Regions from separate parts of the Streptomyces sp. NPDC007808 genome, predicted to be linked through region 1. Evidence: predicted binding sites of a transcription regulator. Region 1 holds the regulator's gene; the other holds the start of a gene.
The links. The regulator HrcA, encoded in region 1, represses chaperone genes, less so after heat shock. The targets are predictions, from matches to a motif close to TTNGCACTCNGNNNNNCNGAGTGCNAA.
Positions count from the first base shown of each region.

Region 2: a site for HrcA is predicted at 5,353-5,379, ahead of groL (chaperonin GroEL). Genes of this name have one in related genera too.

Region 1 is NZ_JBIAEQ010000002.1:670,204-678,114, reverse strand. Features, by position in the region: gene ACFYNL_RS09330 (SpoIIE family protein phosphatase) at 12-2,141, shown strand; gene hemW (radical SAM family heme chaperone HemW) at 2,169-3,401, shown strand; gene ACFYNL_RS09320 (Uma2 family endonuclease) at 3,505-4,095, shown strand; gene ACFYNL_RS09315 (DUF3097 domain-containing protein) at 4,073-4,888, opposite strand; gene ACFYNL_RS09310 (MBL fold metallo-hydrolase) at 4,931-5,674, opposite strand; gene hrcA (heat-inducible transcriptional repressor HrcA) at 5,839-6,855, shown strand; gene dnaJ (molecular chaperone DnaJ) at 6,856-7,911, shown strand, end outside.
Region 2 is NZ_JBIAEQ010000007.1:151,094-159,004, forward strand. Features, by position in the region: gene otsB (trehalose-phosphatase) at 1-186, shown strand, start outside; gene ACFYNL_RS26195 (trehalose-6-phosphate synthase) at 174-1,607, opposite strand; gene ACFYNL_RS26200 (glucosyl-3-phosphoglycerate synthase) at 1,692-2,636, opposite strand; SAM riboswitch class I at 2,768-2,923, shown strand; gene thrC (threonine synthase) at 2,942-4,228, shown strand; gene ACFYNL_RS26210 (MoaD/ThiS family protein) at 4,225-4,500, shown strand; gene ACFYNL_RS26215 (cold-shock protein) at 4,953-5,159, shown strand; gene groL (chaperonin GroEL) at 5,543-7,165, shown strand; gene ACFYNL_RS26225 (NADH:flavin oxidoreductase) at 7,366-7,911, shown strand, end outside.

The DNA of each region.
Region 1 (7,911 bases):
GGGAGCTGTTGATGGGGGCCATTCCGGTGCAACGGGAGACCGTCACCCGTGCATCTGACACGCCTGCGCACGAGGGCTCACGCCCGTGCGAGGCGGGCGCGCACCCCGGCGCGGGCCACCTCGCACCCCCGCAGCCCGAGACCCGCACCACCCTCCCCGGCAGCCCTATCTCCCCGGGATCCGCGCGCTCCCTGGTGCGCGCCGCCCTCAGCGAGTGGGCCGAATCCGGCCTTCCCGGCACCGAACGCCTCACCACCCGACTCGTCGAGGACGCCGTCGTGGCGGTGAGTGAGCTGGTCACCAACGCCGTCGTGCACGCCGGGACCGAGGTCGAGCTCACCTGCAGGCTGGAGGAGGACACCGGTGCCCTCCTCGTCGAGGTCCTGGACCACCACCCCTCGCGCGCCCCTCGCAACGGCGAGCCGGAGGCGCCGTACGAAACGCCCGAGTACGGCCGCGGCCTGCGGCTGGTGTCCCGGCTGGCGGAGTCCTGGGGCGTCACCTACCGCACCGGCGCCAAGACCGTCTGGGCACGGCTTCCCGCCGAGGAGCCCGAGACGGCGCGGGACGACCTGGAGGCGTACGCCGAGGAACGCGCGCTGGAGCGCGGCCTGCGCGTCGCCGAGATCCTCGCGCCCGAGCCGCCCCCGGAGCCCAGCGCCCCGCCGCTGACCGATTCCCTCGATCGGGGGGAGTCGTACGACCACGAGGCCCCCCGGCACAGCCGGCCCGCCGACCACCGCTTCCCGCACCCCGAGCACGCCCGGCACCCCGAGGGCCCGCACCGCGCCGAGCGGGAGCGGGACTGGCTCAACCGCGGTGCCCTGTCCTTCCTCGCCGAGGCTTCCGACCTGCTCGCCGGACAACTCGACGAGAACCTCGTCGCCGCCCTCGCCGGCCAGCTGATCGTGCCGCGACTGGCGGACTGGTGCGCGGTGTGGCTGGAGGACGAGGTCGCCGGCCGCTGGGGCTACCCCCGACCCGGCGACGCCCGGGCCGACGGCGGCCGGCCGGCGGAGGGCATCGCGGGGGCCGGGCCCAGGCTCGCCCGGGTCTGGCACTGTTCCGAGAACCTCATCGAGGACCTCCGCCGCGCCCTGGAGAAGGAGCCACCGCACCCGACCGACACCGACCGTGCCGGCCCCGTGCCGCATCCCTGGCCGGGCGAGGCGCTCGGCGGGCACGGGACGAGCGGCACGGCGCTCGCGTACCGCCTCATCGCCGGCGGCCGCCCCCTGGGCACCCTGGTCATCGGCCGGGCCGCAGTCGCGCGCTTCCCCGACGAGATCACCGGCCTCGTCGAGGACCTCAGCCGCCGGGTGGCCCTCGCCATCGGCGCGGCCCGCCAATACGCCCGGCAGGCCACCATCAGCCGGGTCCTGCAACGCGGACTCCTGCCCGGCGCCGTCGCGAAGATCCCCGGTGTGGCCAGCGCCCTGGTGTACGAGCCGTGCGACATGGGCGGGCCGAGCGGTGATTTCTACGACCTGTTCCCGGCCGGCGACGGCCGCTGGTGCTTCGCCATCGGGGACGTCCAGGGCAAGGGCCCCGAGGCGGCCGTGGTGATCGGCATCGCGCGCCCCTGGCTGCGCCTGCTCGCCCGCGAGGGCTACCGCGTCGCCGACGTCCTGGACCGCCTCAACCAGCTCCTCCTCGACGACGCCACCGAGGCCGCCGACGCCGCCGCCCGTGCCCTCGTCGGACCGGTCGCCCCCGACGACGGCCCGCAGACCCGCTTCCTGTCCCTGCTCTACGGCGAGCTCACCCCCTTCGACGGCGGCATCCGCTGCACCCTCGCCTCCGCCGGGCACCCCCTGCCGCTGGTGCTCGGCGAGGGCGGCGAGGTCCACACGGCAGCGCACCCGCAGACGCTCCTCGGGGTCGTCGAGGATGTGACGTACACCAGCGAGACCTTCGAGCTGCGCTCCGGCGAGACCCTGCTGTGCGTGACCGACGGGGTGACGGAGCGGCGCAGCGGCTCCCGCCAGTTCGACGATGGCGACGGCCTCGCGACCGCGCTGGCCGGGTGCGCGGGGCTGAACGCGGAACTGATCGCGGAACGCATCCGCAGGCTGGTGCACGAGTTCGGCGGCCGTCCGCCCGACGACGATCTGGCGCTGCTGGTACTGCAGGCCGAGTAACCGGCGAGGTACGGGAGAATGGAACGCATGCCCTCCGCACTCCCCGACGGCGAACCCGTCCCCGACGACGGCGCGCTCCCCGCGGCCGCGCTCGCCGGCGCCGCCGACCGCCCCCTCGGTTTCTACCTGCACGTCCCGTACTGCGCGACCCGCTGCGGCTACTGCGACTTCAACACCTACACGGCGACCGAGCTGCGCGGCACGGGCGGCGTGCTGGCGTCCCGCGACAACTACGCCGAGACGCTCATCGACGAGATCCGTCTCGCCCGCAAGATCCTCGGCGACGACCCGCGCGAGGTCCGCACGGTCTTCGTGGGCGGCGGTACGCCCACGCTGCTGGCCGCCGACGACCTCGTACGCATGCTGGGGGCGATCCGCGACGAGTTCGGGCTGGCGCGGGACGCGGAGATCACGACCGAGGCGAACCCGGAGTCGGTGGACCCGGCGTATCTGGCGCGGCTGCGGGAGGGCGGGTTCAACCGGGTCTCCTTCGGCATGCAGAGCGCGAAGCAGCATGTGCTGAAGGTTCTGGACCGCACGCACACTCCGGGCCGCCCCGAGGCGTGCGTGGCGGAAGCCCGGGCGGCGGGCTTCGAGCACGTGAACCTGGACCTGATCTACGGCACCCCGGGGGAGTCGGACGACGACTGGCGGGCCTCGCTGGAGGCTGCGCTGGGCGCGGGACCGGACCACATCAGCGCGTACGCCCTGATCGTAGAGGAGGGCACGCAGCTGGCCCGCCGTATCCGCCGCGGCGAGGTGCCGATGACGGACGACGACGTGCACGCGGACCGGTACCTGATCGCTGAGTCGGCGCTGTCGGAGGCGGGCTTCGAGTGGTACGAGGTGTCCAACTGGGCGACCTCGGAAGCGGGCCGCTGCCTGCACAACGAGCTGTACTGGCGGGGCGCCGACTGGTGGGGCGCGGGTCCGGGAGCGCACTCGCATGTGGGCGGGGTGCGCTGGTGGAACGTGAAGCATCCGGGCGCGTACGCGGCGGCGCTGGCGGCGGGGCGGTCGCCGGGGGCGGGGCGTGAACTTCTGTCGGAGGAGGACCGGCGGGTCGAGCGGATCCTGCTGGAGCTGCGGCTGCGGGAGGGGGCGCCGCTGGAGCTGCTGCGGGAGGAGGGGCTCGCGGCTTCTCGGCGGGCGCTGGGGGAGGGGCTGCTGCAGGAGGGGCCGTATGCGCAGGGGCGGGCGGTGCTGACGTTGCGGGGGCGGTTGCTGGCGGATGCGGTCGTTCGGGATCTGGTGGACTGATCACTCGGGTGGGTGAATCGGTGCGGGAGGCCGGTTCGGTCCCTAACCTGATTCGTACGCTGCCCCCGTGAGCGACGGTGGCAGGAACCGGAGGGCTGCGGAGATGACCGCTGTGGACGACCGACCGATGACCACCGACATCGTGAAGTTCTTCGAGAACTTCGAGGTTCCCGAGGGATTCAAAGTCGAGCTCCTCCGGGGGGAAATCGTGGTGATGGCGGGGCCGGACGTGGCCCACAACGACATCGTGGAGGCGGTTGTGGACCAGATCCCCCGCCAGCGCTGGCGGCGGCTCCAGACCCAGGACATCGCCATCCTTGAGGAGACGAGTGAGCCGCAGCCGGACCTTGTGGTGCTTGAGCGGGGCACCGGACCAGGTCAGGGAAGGCTGATGCCGTCCGAGGTCATCACCATGCTCGTGGAGGTCGTTTCCAAGACGAGCGTCGACCGCGACTACGGAGTCAAGCGTTCGATCTACGCAGCGGCGAAGGTACCCGCGTACTTGATCATCGATCCGGTCATGGCGCAGTGCGTACTGCTCACGGAACCGACGGGCCACGGAGAGAACGCGGACTATCGCCGTCAGCGGATCACCAAGTTCGGCGACCTCACGCCGTTGGAGCCCATCAATATCGAACTGGACACCAGCGAATTCTCCACCTACGAGAAGATCAGGCCGCATCGCTATCCGTGACGAAGTCGATCAACTCCTCCACCCGCCCCAACAACTCGGGCTCCAGGTCCTTGTAAGACCCCACCCGCCCCAGAATCGCCTGCCACACCGCCCCGGTGTTCTCCGACGGCCACCCCAGCGCCCGGCACACCCCCGTCTTCCAGTCCTGCCCGCGCGGCACCTTCGGCCACCCCGGGATCCCCAGCGACGACGGCTTCACGGCCTCCCAGATGTCGATGTACGGGTGACCCACGACCAGCGCGTGTTCGCTCGTCACCGCCTGCGCGATACGCCACTCCTTGCTGCCCGGCACCAGGTGGTCGACCAGCACCCCCAGCCGCGCGTCGGGACCCGGTGCGAAATCGGCCACGATCGACGGCAGGTCGTCGACGCCCTCCAGGTACTCCACCACCACGCCCTCGATGCGCAGGTCGTCGCCCCACACCTTCTCGACCAGCTCGGCGTCGTGCCGGCCCTCGACGTAGATCCGGCCGGCGCGGGCCACGCGCGCGCGTGCGCCAGGGACGGCGACCGAACCGGATGCCGTACGGGTGGGGCGTACCGGAGCCGCGCCCGACGGCCGGACGAGGGTCACCACCTTGCCCTCCAGCAGGAACCCCCGCGGCTCCAGCGGGAACACCCGGTGCTTGCCGAAGCGGTCCTCCAACGTCACCGTGCCCGCCTCGCAGCGGATCACCGCGCCGCAGAAGCCGGTGCCGGGCTCCTCCACCACCAGGCCCGGTTCCGCCGGGACCTCGGGGACCGGCTGGGGCTTCTTCCAGGGCGGAGTCAGGTCGGCGGAGTACTGGCGCATTCGAGTGACGATAGGAGAAGTCCGGCCGTCAGGGAGCGTAGATCAGCGCGACACGCCGAAGCGGTCGGCGAGGGCGTCGCGCTGGCGTCGTACGAACTCCGCGTCCACCACCGCTCCGTGACCGGGCACGTACAGCGCGTCCTCGCCGCCCAGATCCAGGAGCCGGTCCAGTGCCGCCGGCCAGTGGGACGGTACGGAGTCGGGGCCGGCCTGGGGCTCGCCCGACTCCTCCACCAGGTCGCCGCAGAAGACCACCTCACGATCGCCGGGGGACCGGCCCGGCACCAGCACGACCAGATCATGGGCGGTGTGCGCCGGGCCCACGTTCGCCAGGAGCACCTGGTGGTCGTCGTCGAGGTCGAGCGTCCACTCGCCGCTGACCTCATGGCGCGGGTGCACCAGGGCGTCCACCGCCTCCTCCGCCGACTCCGGGTCCAGGCCGTTGCCCACCGCGTCCGCGCGCAGCTCCTCGCGCGCGTGTCGCTGCGCGAAGACCGTGTCCATGCCCACGGCGCCGAAGATCTCCGCTCCCGCGAACGCCGCCGCCCCGAAGACATGATCGAAGTGGGGATGGGTCAGCGCGAGATGAGTCACACGGTGACCCGCGAGCCACTGCGCCTGCGTACGCAACCGCGCGCCCTCGCCGAGGCTTGACCCGGCGTCGATCACCAGTGCCGTGTCCCGCCCCACGACCAGCCCGGCCGTGCAGTCCCACACCGGGAGCCGGCACCGGCCCACCTCGGCGGCCAGCCGCTCCCACCCCAGCTCTTCCCAAGTCACCGTCATACGGCGACGCTAGCCAAGACACCACCGTCAGGCACGGTGGTGCCGGACCGGCCTTGCCCGGGGCGTACCCCACGGCCGTACACTGGGCCGGGGACGGCTGGCACTCGCCCGCGCAGAGTGCCAGGCGAGATATCGAGGGAACGAGTTCTGGAGGTGTGCGCGAGATGCTGAGTGAACGCAGGCTTCAGGTGCTGCGCGCCATCGTCCAGGACTATGTCGGGACGGAGGAGCCGGTCGGCTCCAAGGCGCTCACCGAGCGGCACAACCTCGGCGTCTCCCCGGCGACGGTCCGCAACGACATGGCGGCCCTGGAGGACGAGGGCTACATCGCCCAGCCGCACACCAGTGCCGGGCGGATCCCCACCGACAAGGGCTACCGGCTGTTCGTCGACAAGCTCGCCGGCGTCAAGCCGATGAGCCCGCCGGAGCGGCGCGCCATCCAGAACTTCCTGGAGGGCGCCGTCGACCTCGACGACGTCGTGGCGCGCACGGTACGGCTGCTCGCGCAGCTCACCCGGCAGGTCGCCGTCGTGCAGTACCCCTCGCTGACCCGCTCGACCGTGCGGCACGTCGAGCTGCTCTCGCTCGCGCCCGCACGGGTGATGCTGGTGCTGATCACGGACACCGGGCGGGTCGAGCAGCGGGTGGTCGACTGTCCGGCACCCTTCGGCGAGGCCTCGCTCGCGGATCTACGCGCGCGGCTGAACAGCCGGGTCGCGGGGCGGCGCTTCACCGATGTGCCGCAGCTCGTCGAGGACCTCCCCGAGGGCTTCGACGTGGAGGACCGCGGCACCGTCTCGACCGTGCTCTCCACCCTGCTGGAGACGCTCGTCGAGGAGAACGAGGAGCGGTTGATGATCGGCGGCACCGCCAATCTCACCCGCTTCGGACATGACTTTCCCCTCACCATCCGGCCGGTGCTCGAAGCGCTGGAGGAGCAGGTCGTGCTCCTCAAGTTGCTGGGCGAGGCGAAGGATTCGGGCATGACCGTGCGCATCGGCCACGAGAACGCCCATGAGGGACTCAACTCCACGTCCGTGGTCTCGGTCGGCTACGGTTCGGGCGGCGAGGCAGTCGCCAAGCTCGGCGTGGTCGGACCGACCCGCATGGATTACCCGGGAACGATGGGAGCGGTACGCGCAGTGGCACGTTACGTCGGACAGATCCTGGCGGAGTCGTAAGTGGCCACGGACTACTACGCCGTTCTCGGCGTGCGTCGCGACGCGTCGCAGGAAGAGATCAAGAAGGCCTTCCGGCGGCTCGCTCGCGAGCTGCACCCGGACGTCAACCCGGATCCGAAGACCCAGGAGCGGTTCAAGGAGATCAACGCCGCTTACGAGGTGCTGTCGGACCCGCAGAAGAAGCAGGTCTACGACCTCGGCGGCGACCCGCTGTCCCAGGCGGGCGGCGCGGGCGCCGGCGGCTTCGGCGCGGGCGGCTTCGGCAACTTCTCGGACATCATGGACGCCTTCTTCGGTACGGCGTCCCAGCGCGGCCCGCGCTCGCGCACCCGGCGCGGCCAGGACGCGATGATCCGGCTGGAGGTCGAGCTCGACGAGGCGGCCTTCGGCACCACGAAGGACATCCAGGTCGACACGGCCGTCGTCTGCAACACCTGCAACGGTGAGGGCGCGGCGCCCGGCACCTCCGCCCAGACGTGCGACATGTGCCGCGGCCGCGGTGAGGTCTCCCAGGTCACCCGGTCCTTCCTGGGCCAGGTCATGACGTCCCGGCCCTGCCCCCAGTGCCAGGGCTTCGGAACCGTGGTCCCGACGCCCTGCCCGGAGTGCGCGGGCGACGGCCGCGTACGGTCCCGCCGCACCCTCACGGTCAAGATCCCGGCCGGCGTCGACAACGGCACGCGGATCCAGCTCGCCGGTGAGGGCGAGGTCGGGCCCGGTGGCGGTCCCGCCGGTGACCTGTACGTCGAGATCCACGAGCTGCCGCACGCGATGTTCCAGCGGCGCGGCGACGACCTGCACTGCACGGTGACGATCCCGATGACCGCGGCGGCCCTCGGCACGAAGGTGCCGCTGGAGACGCTGGACGGGCTGGAGGAAGTCGACATCCGGCCGGGTACGCAGTCGGGTCAGTCGATCCCGCTGCACGGGCGCGGCGTCACGCATCTGCGCGGCGGCGGCCGAGGGGACCTCATCGTGCACGTCGAGGTCCAGACCCCGACCAAGCTGGACCCCGAGCAGGAGCGCCTCCTGCGCGAACTGGCCAAGCTGCGAGGC
Region 2 (7,911 bases), on a different contig from region 1:
GACGACCTCGGGGACCTTCCCGCGTACGCCGCCGTCGACGAACTCCGCTCCGACGGCGTCCCGGGCCTGCTGGTGTGCAGCGGCAGCGAGGAGGTCACCGAGCTCTCCAAGCGGGCGGACCTCGTGGTCGACGGCCCGGAGGGCGTCGTACGGCTGCTGCGGCAGATCGCCGATCAGGCGGACTGACCGGCGTCGCCCTCCTCCAGCGCGTGCAGCTGGTCCAGGAACCACTGGGCCGGGGGGAGGGCGGTCGCCGACGCGGCCAGCCGCTTGGAGCGCTCCGCCCGCTCCTCCGGTCCCATGGACAGCGCCTCGTGCAGGGCCCGCGCCGTGCCGACGACGTCGTACGGGTTCACGGCGATCGCGTCCTCGCCCAGCTCCTCGAAGGCACCGGCCTCCCGCGACAGCACCAGCGCGCATCCCTCGTCGGAGACGACCGGCACCTCCTTCGCGACCAGGTTCATGCCGTCCCGGATGGGGTTGACCAGCGCCACGTCCGCCAGCCGGTACGCCGCCAGCGAGCGCGCGAAGTCGTCCTCGACATGCAGCACCACCGGCGTCCAACCCGGTGTTCCGTACCGGGAGTTGATCTCCTCGGCGAGCCGCTGCACCTCGGCCGTGTAGTCCCGGTACACCGCCAGGTCCTGCCGCGAGGGGTAGGCGAAGGCCACGTGCGTCACCCGCTCGCGCCACTCGGGGTGGTCGTCGAGCAGCTGCCGGTACGCCAGCAGGCCCCGAGCGATGTTCTTGGACAGCTCGGTCCGGTCGACCCGCACGATCGTCCGGCGGGCGCTCCCGTCGGGTGCCGCACCGATCTCGCCCTTCAGCGCCGTCATCCGCTCGACGACGTCGGCCTCACGGGAACGTGCCCTCAGGAAGTCCGCGTCCGCCCCCAGCCCGTGCACCCCGACCCGGGTGCCGCCGAGCCCTCCGGCGAACCGGTCGCAGCACGCCTCGAACGCGTCCGCCCACCGCCGGGTGAGGAAGCCCAGCCGGTCCGCGCCGAGCATGCCGCGCAGCACCTGCCCGGCCACGTCGTCCGGCAGCATCCGGAAGTACTCCGGCGGTGCCCAGGGCGTGTGCGAGAAGTGGCCGATCCTGAGGTCCGGGCGCAGCTCGCGGAGCATGCCCGGCACCAGGGTCAGGTGGTAGTCCTGCACGACCACCGCGGCACCCGGCGCCGCCTCCTCGGCCAGCGCCTCGGCGAACGCCCGGTTGTAGGTCTCGTACGACGCCCACCGGCGCCGGAACTCCGCGTCGAAGACCGGTTCCAGAGGCGTCTGGTAGAGCATGTGGTGCACGAACCACAGCACCGAGTTCGCGATGCCGTTGTACGCGTCGGAGTGCACCTCGGCAGGGATGTCGAGCATCCGCACGCCGCCCCGGCCCGCCCCCGCGACTCCGCGCCGGACCGCCTCCCGGTCGCCGTCGGAGAGCGCGGAGCACACCCACAGCGCGTCCGCGTCCGAGCCGATCGCGGACAGCCCCGAGACCAGCCCGCCGCCGCCGCGCTTGGCGTTCAGCGAACCGTCCGCGGCCACCGTGTACGAAACCGGGCCGCGGTTCGACGCGACCAGCACTTTTGCAGCACCCTGCGTGGAAGCCATACGCCTCAACCTAGCCCGGCACGGAAACGCTCAAACGTGCGGTTCCACTCAGTGGCGGGCCTGTATACGGCCCGTGTGCGACACCTACGCGACCCGCCGCGCCGCGTACTCGGCGATCTCCACCATGGGCGGCCGCTCCTCGGTGTCCACGGAGTACGTGCGCGGCTCGAACCCGTCCTCACCGCGCTCGAACTGGGTCAGGCAGGGACGTACGAGATGCCCGCGGGCCAGCCGCAGCTGGGCCGTGCGGTAGATCGCCGCGGACATGCGGCCCAGGGCCTGTCCGTCCTGGTGGCGGTGCTTGCGCACACCCACGTCCACCTGGGCCAGGGCGTCCAGGCCCACCAGGTGCAGGGCGTCGACCAGCATGCCCAGCTCCACGCCGTACCCGACCGGGAACGGCAGCTGCTCCAGCAGCGAGCGGCGGGCCGCGTACTCGCCGCCCAGCGGCTGCACGAAACCGGCCAGCTGCGGCCAGTGCATGTTCAGCAGCGGGCGTGCCATCAGCTCGGTGACCCGGCCGCCCTGTCCGGCCGCGGCGCCCAGGGGGCGGTCGTACATCGCCTTGACCAGGTCGACGCCCGGCTCGGTGAGCAGCGGGCCCACGATGCCGGAGACGAAGTCCGAGGAGAACTCCTTCAGGTCGGCGTCGATGAAGCAGATGACATCCCCACGGGTGACGAGCAGGGAGCGCCACAGGACCTCGCCCTTGCCGGGCACGGCCGGCAGGCGCGGCAGGATCTCGTCCCGGTGCACCACGGTCGCGCCGGCCGCCGCGGCCACCTCGGAGGTGCGGTCGGTGGACCCGGAGTCGACGACGACGATCTCGTCGACCAGCGGAATCTGCCGTATCAGGTCGTGTCGGATGATCGCGACGATGTCGCCGACGGTCTCCTCCTCGTTGAGCGCCGGCAGCACGACGGAGACCGACTGGCCCGAACGCTGCTTGGCGGCCAGTACGTGGTGCAGCGGGCGGTCGGACACGGACCAGGAGCGGGTGCTCAGCCAGCGCTCGACTTCTTCCAGCACGGTCGGCTGCTCCTCACTGTTGTCTCGCGGTTCGGACGACTATCTCAACTGTCCTGGCCGTCGGTTACAGTCTTGGACAACGCGGATGACCATCGCATGTCCAGGGTCGGCCGCGGTTCACAACCGCATACAGCTCATCCAGAGGGGCAGAGGGAAACGGCCCGATGAAGCCCCGGCAACCCTCCAGTCGGTACTCGTAGGTCACTGGCGACCACTTCGCGAGGCTCCCGGCTTGGGAAGGTGCCAAATCCGTCTCACGGCGAAGTGCGTCGTGAGGAAGATGAGGAGAAAGGGCCTCGCCTCACATGGCTGTGCAGACTGTTGCAAGCACCACGGAATCCACCGTAGACCTCGGTCCCGCCGCGGCGCTGTCCTGCCGCGAGTGCGGTCACCGGGTACCCCTCGGACCGGTCTTCGCGTGCGAGGAGTGTTTCGGCCCGCTGGAGATCGCGTACGACTTCTCGGCCTACGAAACCGAGGAGCTCCGCAGGCGGATCGAGGCGGGACCCGCGAACATCTGGCGCTACGCGCCCCTGCTGCCCGTCCCGGCGGACGTGGCGACCAAGCCGAACATCAACCCCGGCTGGACCCAGCTCGTCCAGGCCGACAATCTCGCGGCCGAACTCGGTGTCGAGGCCGGCAAGCTGTTCGTCAAGGACGACTCCGGCAACCCGACGCACTCCTTCAAGGACCGTGTCGTCGCCCAGGCCCTGGAGGCGGCCCGCGCCTTCGGCTTCACCACGCTCTCCTGCTCCTCCACCGGCAACCTGGCCGGTGCCGTCGGCGCCGCCGCCGCGCGCGCCGGCTTCCGCTCGTGCGTGTTCATCCCGCACGACCTGGAGCAGGGCAAGGTCGTCATGGCCGCCGTCTACGGCGGTGACCTCGTCGGCATCGAGGGCAACTACGACGACGTGAACCGGTTCTGCTCCGAGCTGATCGGCGACCCGGCCGGTGAGGGCTGGGGCTTCGTCAACGTCAACCTGCGGCCGTACTACGCCGAGGGCTCCAAGACCCTGGCGTACGAGATCTGCGAGCAGCTCGGCTGGCGGCTGCCCGACCAGATCGTGGTGCCGATCGCGTCCGGCTCGCAGCTCACGAAGATCGACAAGGGTCTTCAGGAGCTGATCAAGCTCGGGCTGGTCGAGGACCGGCCGTACAAGATCTTCGGGGCGCAGGCGGAGGGCTGCTCGCCGGTGTCGGCCGCCTTCAAGGCCGGCCACGACGTGGTCCGCCCCCAGAAGCCGAACACCATCGCCAAGTCCCTCGCGATCGGCAACCCGGCCGACGGTCCGTACGTCCTCGACATCGCGCGCCGCACGGGCGGTGCGGTGGAGGACGTGACCGACGAGCAGGTCGTCGACGCGATCAAGGTGCTCGCCCGGACCGAGGGCATCTTCGCGGAGACCGCTGGCGGGGTGACGGTGGGCGTCACGAAGAAGCTGATCGACAACGGTCTGCTCGACCCCGCCAAGACCACCGTCGTCCTCAACACCGGCGACGGCCTGAAGACCCTCGACGCGGTGGCCGGTACCGGCCTCACCGCCACCATCCGCCCGAACCTGGACTCCTTCCGAGAGGCTGGCCTCGCATGAGCGTGACCGTCCGCATCCCCACCATCCTGCGCACCTACACCGGCGGTCGGGCCGAGGTCTTTGCCGAGGGCACGAACCTCGGCGAGGTCATCGCCGACCTGGAGAAGAACCACACCGGGATCGCCGCTCGTGTTCTCGACGACCAGGGCAAGCTGCGCCGGTTCGTCAACGTGTACGTCAACGACGACGACGTGCGCTTCGAGCAGGGGCTGGAGACGGCCACCCCGGACGGAGCGGGCGTTTCCATCATCCCGGCCGTCGCCGGCGGCTGAACACGGCTGACCGAATGACCGATCATTACCTTCGGTAACCCCAATTACCGAGAGTTCATCGAATTGCCCCCACCGTGAGAGAAGCGGAGGGGGCAATTCTGTGTGGTTGAGCGAGGTACAGTTGGGGAACGCGCTGCCGATCCCTGAGTCGACAGCCCTGGATTTCTGCCGCATGCCCGACAAGAAGTAGCCAAACTGTGTGGGTTTTATGCGGCTTTTGTCATGTTTGCCGGGCCCGACTTGACCTGAAGTCAGAGGAATTGTCCCCACATTCCCGACCGGCCGTGCCCGGATTTCTCGTCCGATTGACCTGTTGCAGACGGCAGTTGGGCAGATACATTCAGCCGCGGTCGACGCGTTCCGGCGCACGCCCCCGACCGATGGGGGGTGAGGTCTGACCCGGATCCGCGAAGTGTGGATCTGTGCAAGGGCCAGTAATAGGGGAGTTAGGCATGGCTCAGGGCACCGTCAAGTGGTTCAACGCGGAGAAGGGGTACGGCTTCATCGCGGTCGACGGTGGTGCGGATGTTTTCGTCCACTACAGCGCGATCCAGATGGACGGGTACCGCACCCTGGAGGAAGGTCAGCGGGTCGATTTCGAGATCTCGCAGGGCCAGAAGGGGCCGCAGGCGGACATGGTCCGTCTGGCGACCAGCTGAAGCACGCGTCGACACTGCAGCGACGTTCTTCGAAGGGTCCGCACCTCCCGGGGTGCGGGCCCTTCGCCATGCCCGGGGTCCCTCGAAGCCCGTGTGCGCCGGGGCGTGCGCCCCGCCCGAACACCGAGAGCCGCTTGCACCCGTCCGTCACCCGACCGCCGCCCCTCAATGAGCGCCCGCTTCGCGAGCGCGCCTTGCACTCTCCTGGGTCGAGTGCTAATCATTGGCGTTAGCACTCTGAAGGTGAGAGTGACAACGAAGGACCGGGTCGGTGAGGCCCGCAAGCCGGGTGGGGCAAGGAACCACGAGGCAGGCAGGCCGTCCGTCGCGGGCGCGGGCGCGGTCCGAAGGAATCACCCCCAGTCCTGGAGGGACCACTTCACATGGCCAAGATCATCGCGTTCGACGAGGAGGCGCGGCGCGGCCTCGAGCGCGGCATGAACCAGCTCGCGGACGCCGTGAAGGTGACGCTCGGCCCCAAGGGTCGCAACGTCGTCCTCGAGAAGAAGTGGGGCGCCCCCACGATCACCAACGATGGTGTGTCCATCGCCAAGGAGATCGAGCTCGAGGACCCGTACGAGAAGATCGGCGCCGAGCTGGTCAAGGAAGTCGCCAAGAAGACGGACGACGTCGCCGGTGACGGTACGACCACCGCGACCGTTCTCGCCCAGGCCCTGGTCAAGGAAGGCCTGCGCAACGTAGCCGCCGGCGCCAACCCGATGGCCCTCAAGCGCGGTATCGAGAAGGCCGTCGAGGCCGTCTCCGCCGCCCTGCTGGAGCAGGCCAAGGATGTCGAGACCAAGGAGCAGATCGCCTCCACGGCCTCCATCTCCGCCGCCGACACCCAGATCGGCGAGCTCATCGCCGAGGCCATGGACAAGGTCGGCAAGGAAGGCGTCATCACCGTCGAGGAGTCCCAGACCTTCGGTCTGGAGCTGGAGCTCACCGAGGGTATGCGCTTCGACAAGGGCTACATCTCGGCGTACTTCGCCACCGACATGGAGCGTATGGAGGCCGTCCTCGACGACCCGTACATCCTGATCGCCAACTCCAAGATCTCCTCGGTCAAGGACCTGCTTCCGCTGCTTGAGAAGGTCATGCAGTCGGGTAAGCCGCTGCTGATCATCGCCGAGGACGTCGAGGGCGAGGCCCTGTCGACCCTGGTCGTCAACAAGATCCGCGGCACCTTCAAGTCCGTCGCCGTCAAGGCCCCGGGCTTCGGCGACCGCCGCAAGGCCATGCTCGGCGACATCGCCATCCTCACGGGCGGCGAGGTCATCTCCGAGGAGGTCGGCCTCAAGCTGGAGAACGCCACGCTCGACCTGCTGGGCAAGGCCCGCAAGGTCGTCATCACCAAGGACGAGACCACCATCGTCGACGGTGCCGGCTCCTCCGAGCAGGTCAACGGCCGGGTGAACCAGATCCGCGCCGAGATCGAGAACAGCGACTCGGACTACGACCGCGAGAAGCTGCAGGAGCGCCTGGCGAAGCTCGCCGGCGGCGTCGCGGTCATCAAGGCCGGTGCCGCCACCGAGGTGGAGCTCAAGGAGCGCAAGCACCGCATCGAGGACGCCGTGCGCAACGCCAAGGCGGCCGTCGAGGAGGGCATCGTCGCCGGTGGTGGCGTGGCCCTGCTGCAGGCCTCCCAGGTCTTCGAGAAGCTGGAGCTGGAGGGTGACGAGGCGACCGGCGCCAACGCCGTGAAGCTCGCGCTGGAGGCCCCGCTGAAGCAGATCGCCGTCAACGGTGGTCTTGAGGGCGGCGTCGTCGTGGAGAAGGTCCGCAACCTCGCCGTCGGTCACGGCCTGAACGCCGCGACCGGTGAGTACGTCGACATGATCGCCGAGGGCATCATCGACCCGGCGAAGGTGACCCGTTCCGCGCTGCAGAACGCCGCCTCCATCGCCGCGCTGTTCCTCACCACCGAGGCCGTCATCGCCGACAAGCCGGAGAAGGCCGCCGCGCCCGCCGGTGGCGGCATGCCGGGCGGTGACATGGACTTCTGATCCCTCGCGGATCGGGCTCGTCCTACCGAGGGCGGCACTCCCTGGAGACAGGGGGTGCCGCCCTCGGGCGTGTCCGGGGTCACGGCCGGAGGGGGTGGGACGGGGAATGCGGCGCCCGTACGATCAGTTGCTTAAGAGGCTGCAACAATGCAGGCGCACATACCTACCGGTTTGCAGACCCCACCCCCGAGGAGACCCGCGTGACCGTCACCGAGACCCCCGCCTCCCGTGCGGCCCAGATCCTGTCCCGGCCCGCCGTGATCAACGGTCTGACCGTGCCGAACCGCATCGCGATGGCCCCGATGACGCGCATGTTCTCGCCGGGCGGCGTTCCCGGCGAGGACGTGGTGTCGTACTACGCCCGCCGCGCCGCCGCCGGCGTCGGTCTGATCGTGACCGAGGGGACGTACGTCGGTCACGACTCGGCAGGGCAGAGCGACCGCGTCCCGCGGTTCCACGGTGAGGAGCAGCTCGCGGGCTGGGCGAAGGTCGCCGAGGCGGTGCACGCGGCGGGCGGCACGATCGTCCCGCAGCTGTGGCACATCGGCATGGTCCGCAAGCAGGGCCAGCCGCCTTTCGCGGACGCCCCCGCCGTCGGCCCCTCCGGTCTGCGCATCGGCGCGACCGAGCCCACGGGCAAGGTGATGACCCGGAGCGATCTGGACGACGTCATCGGCGCCTTCGCGCAGGCCGCCGCGGACGCCGAGCGCATCGGCTTCGACGGTGTCGAGCTCCACGGCGCCCAC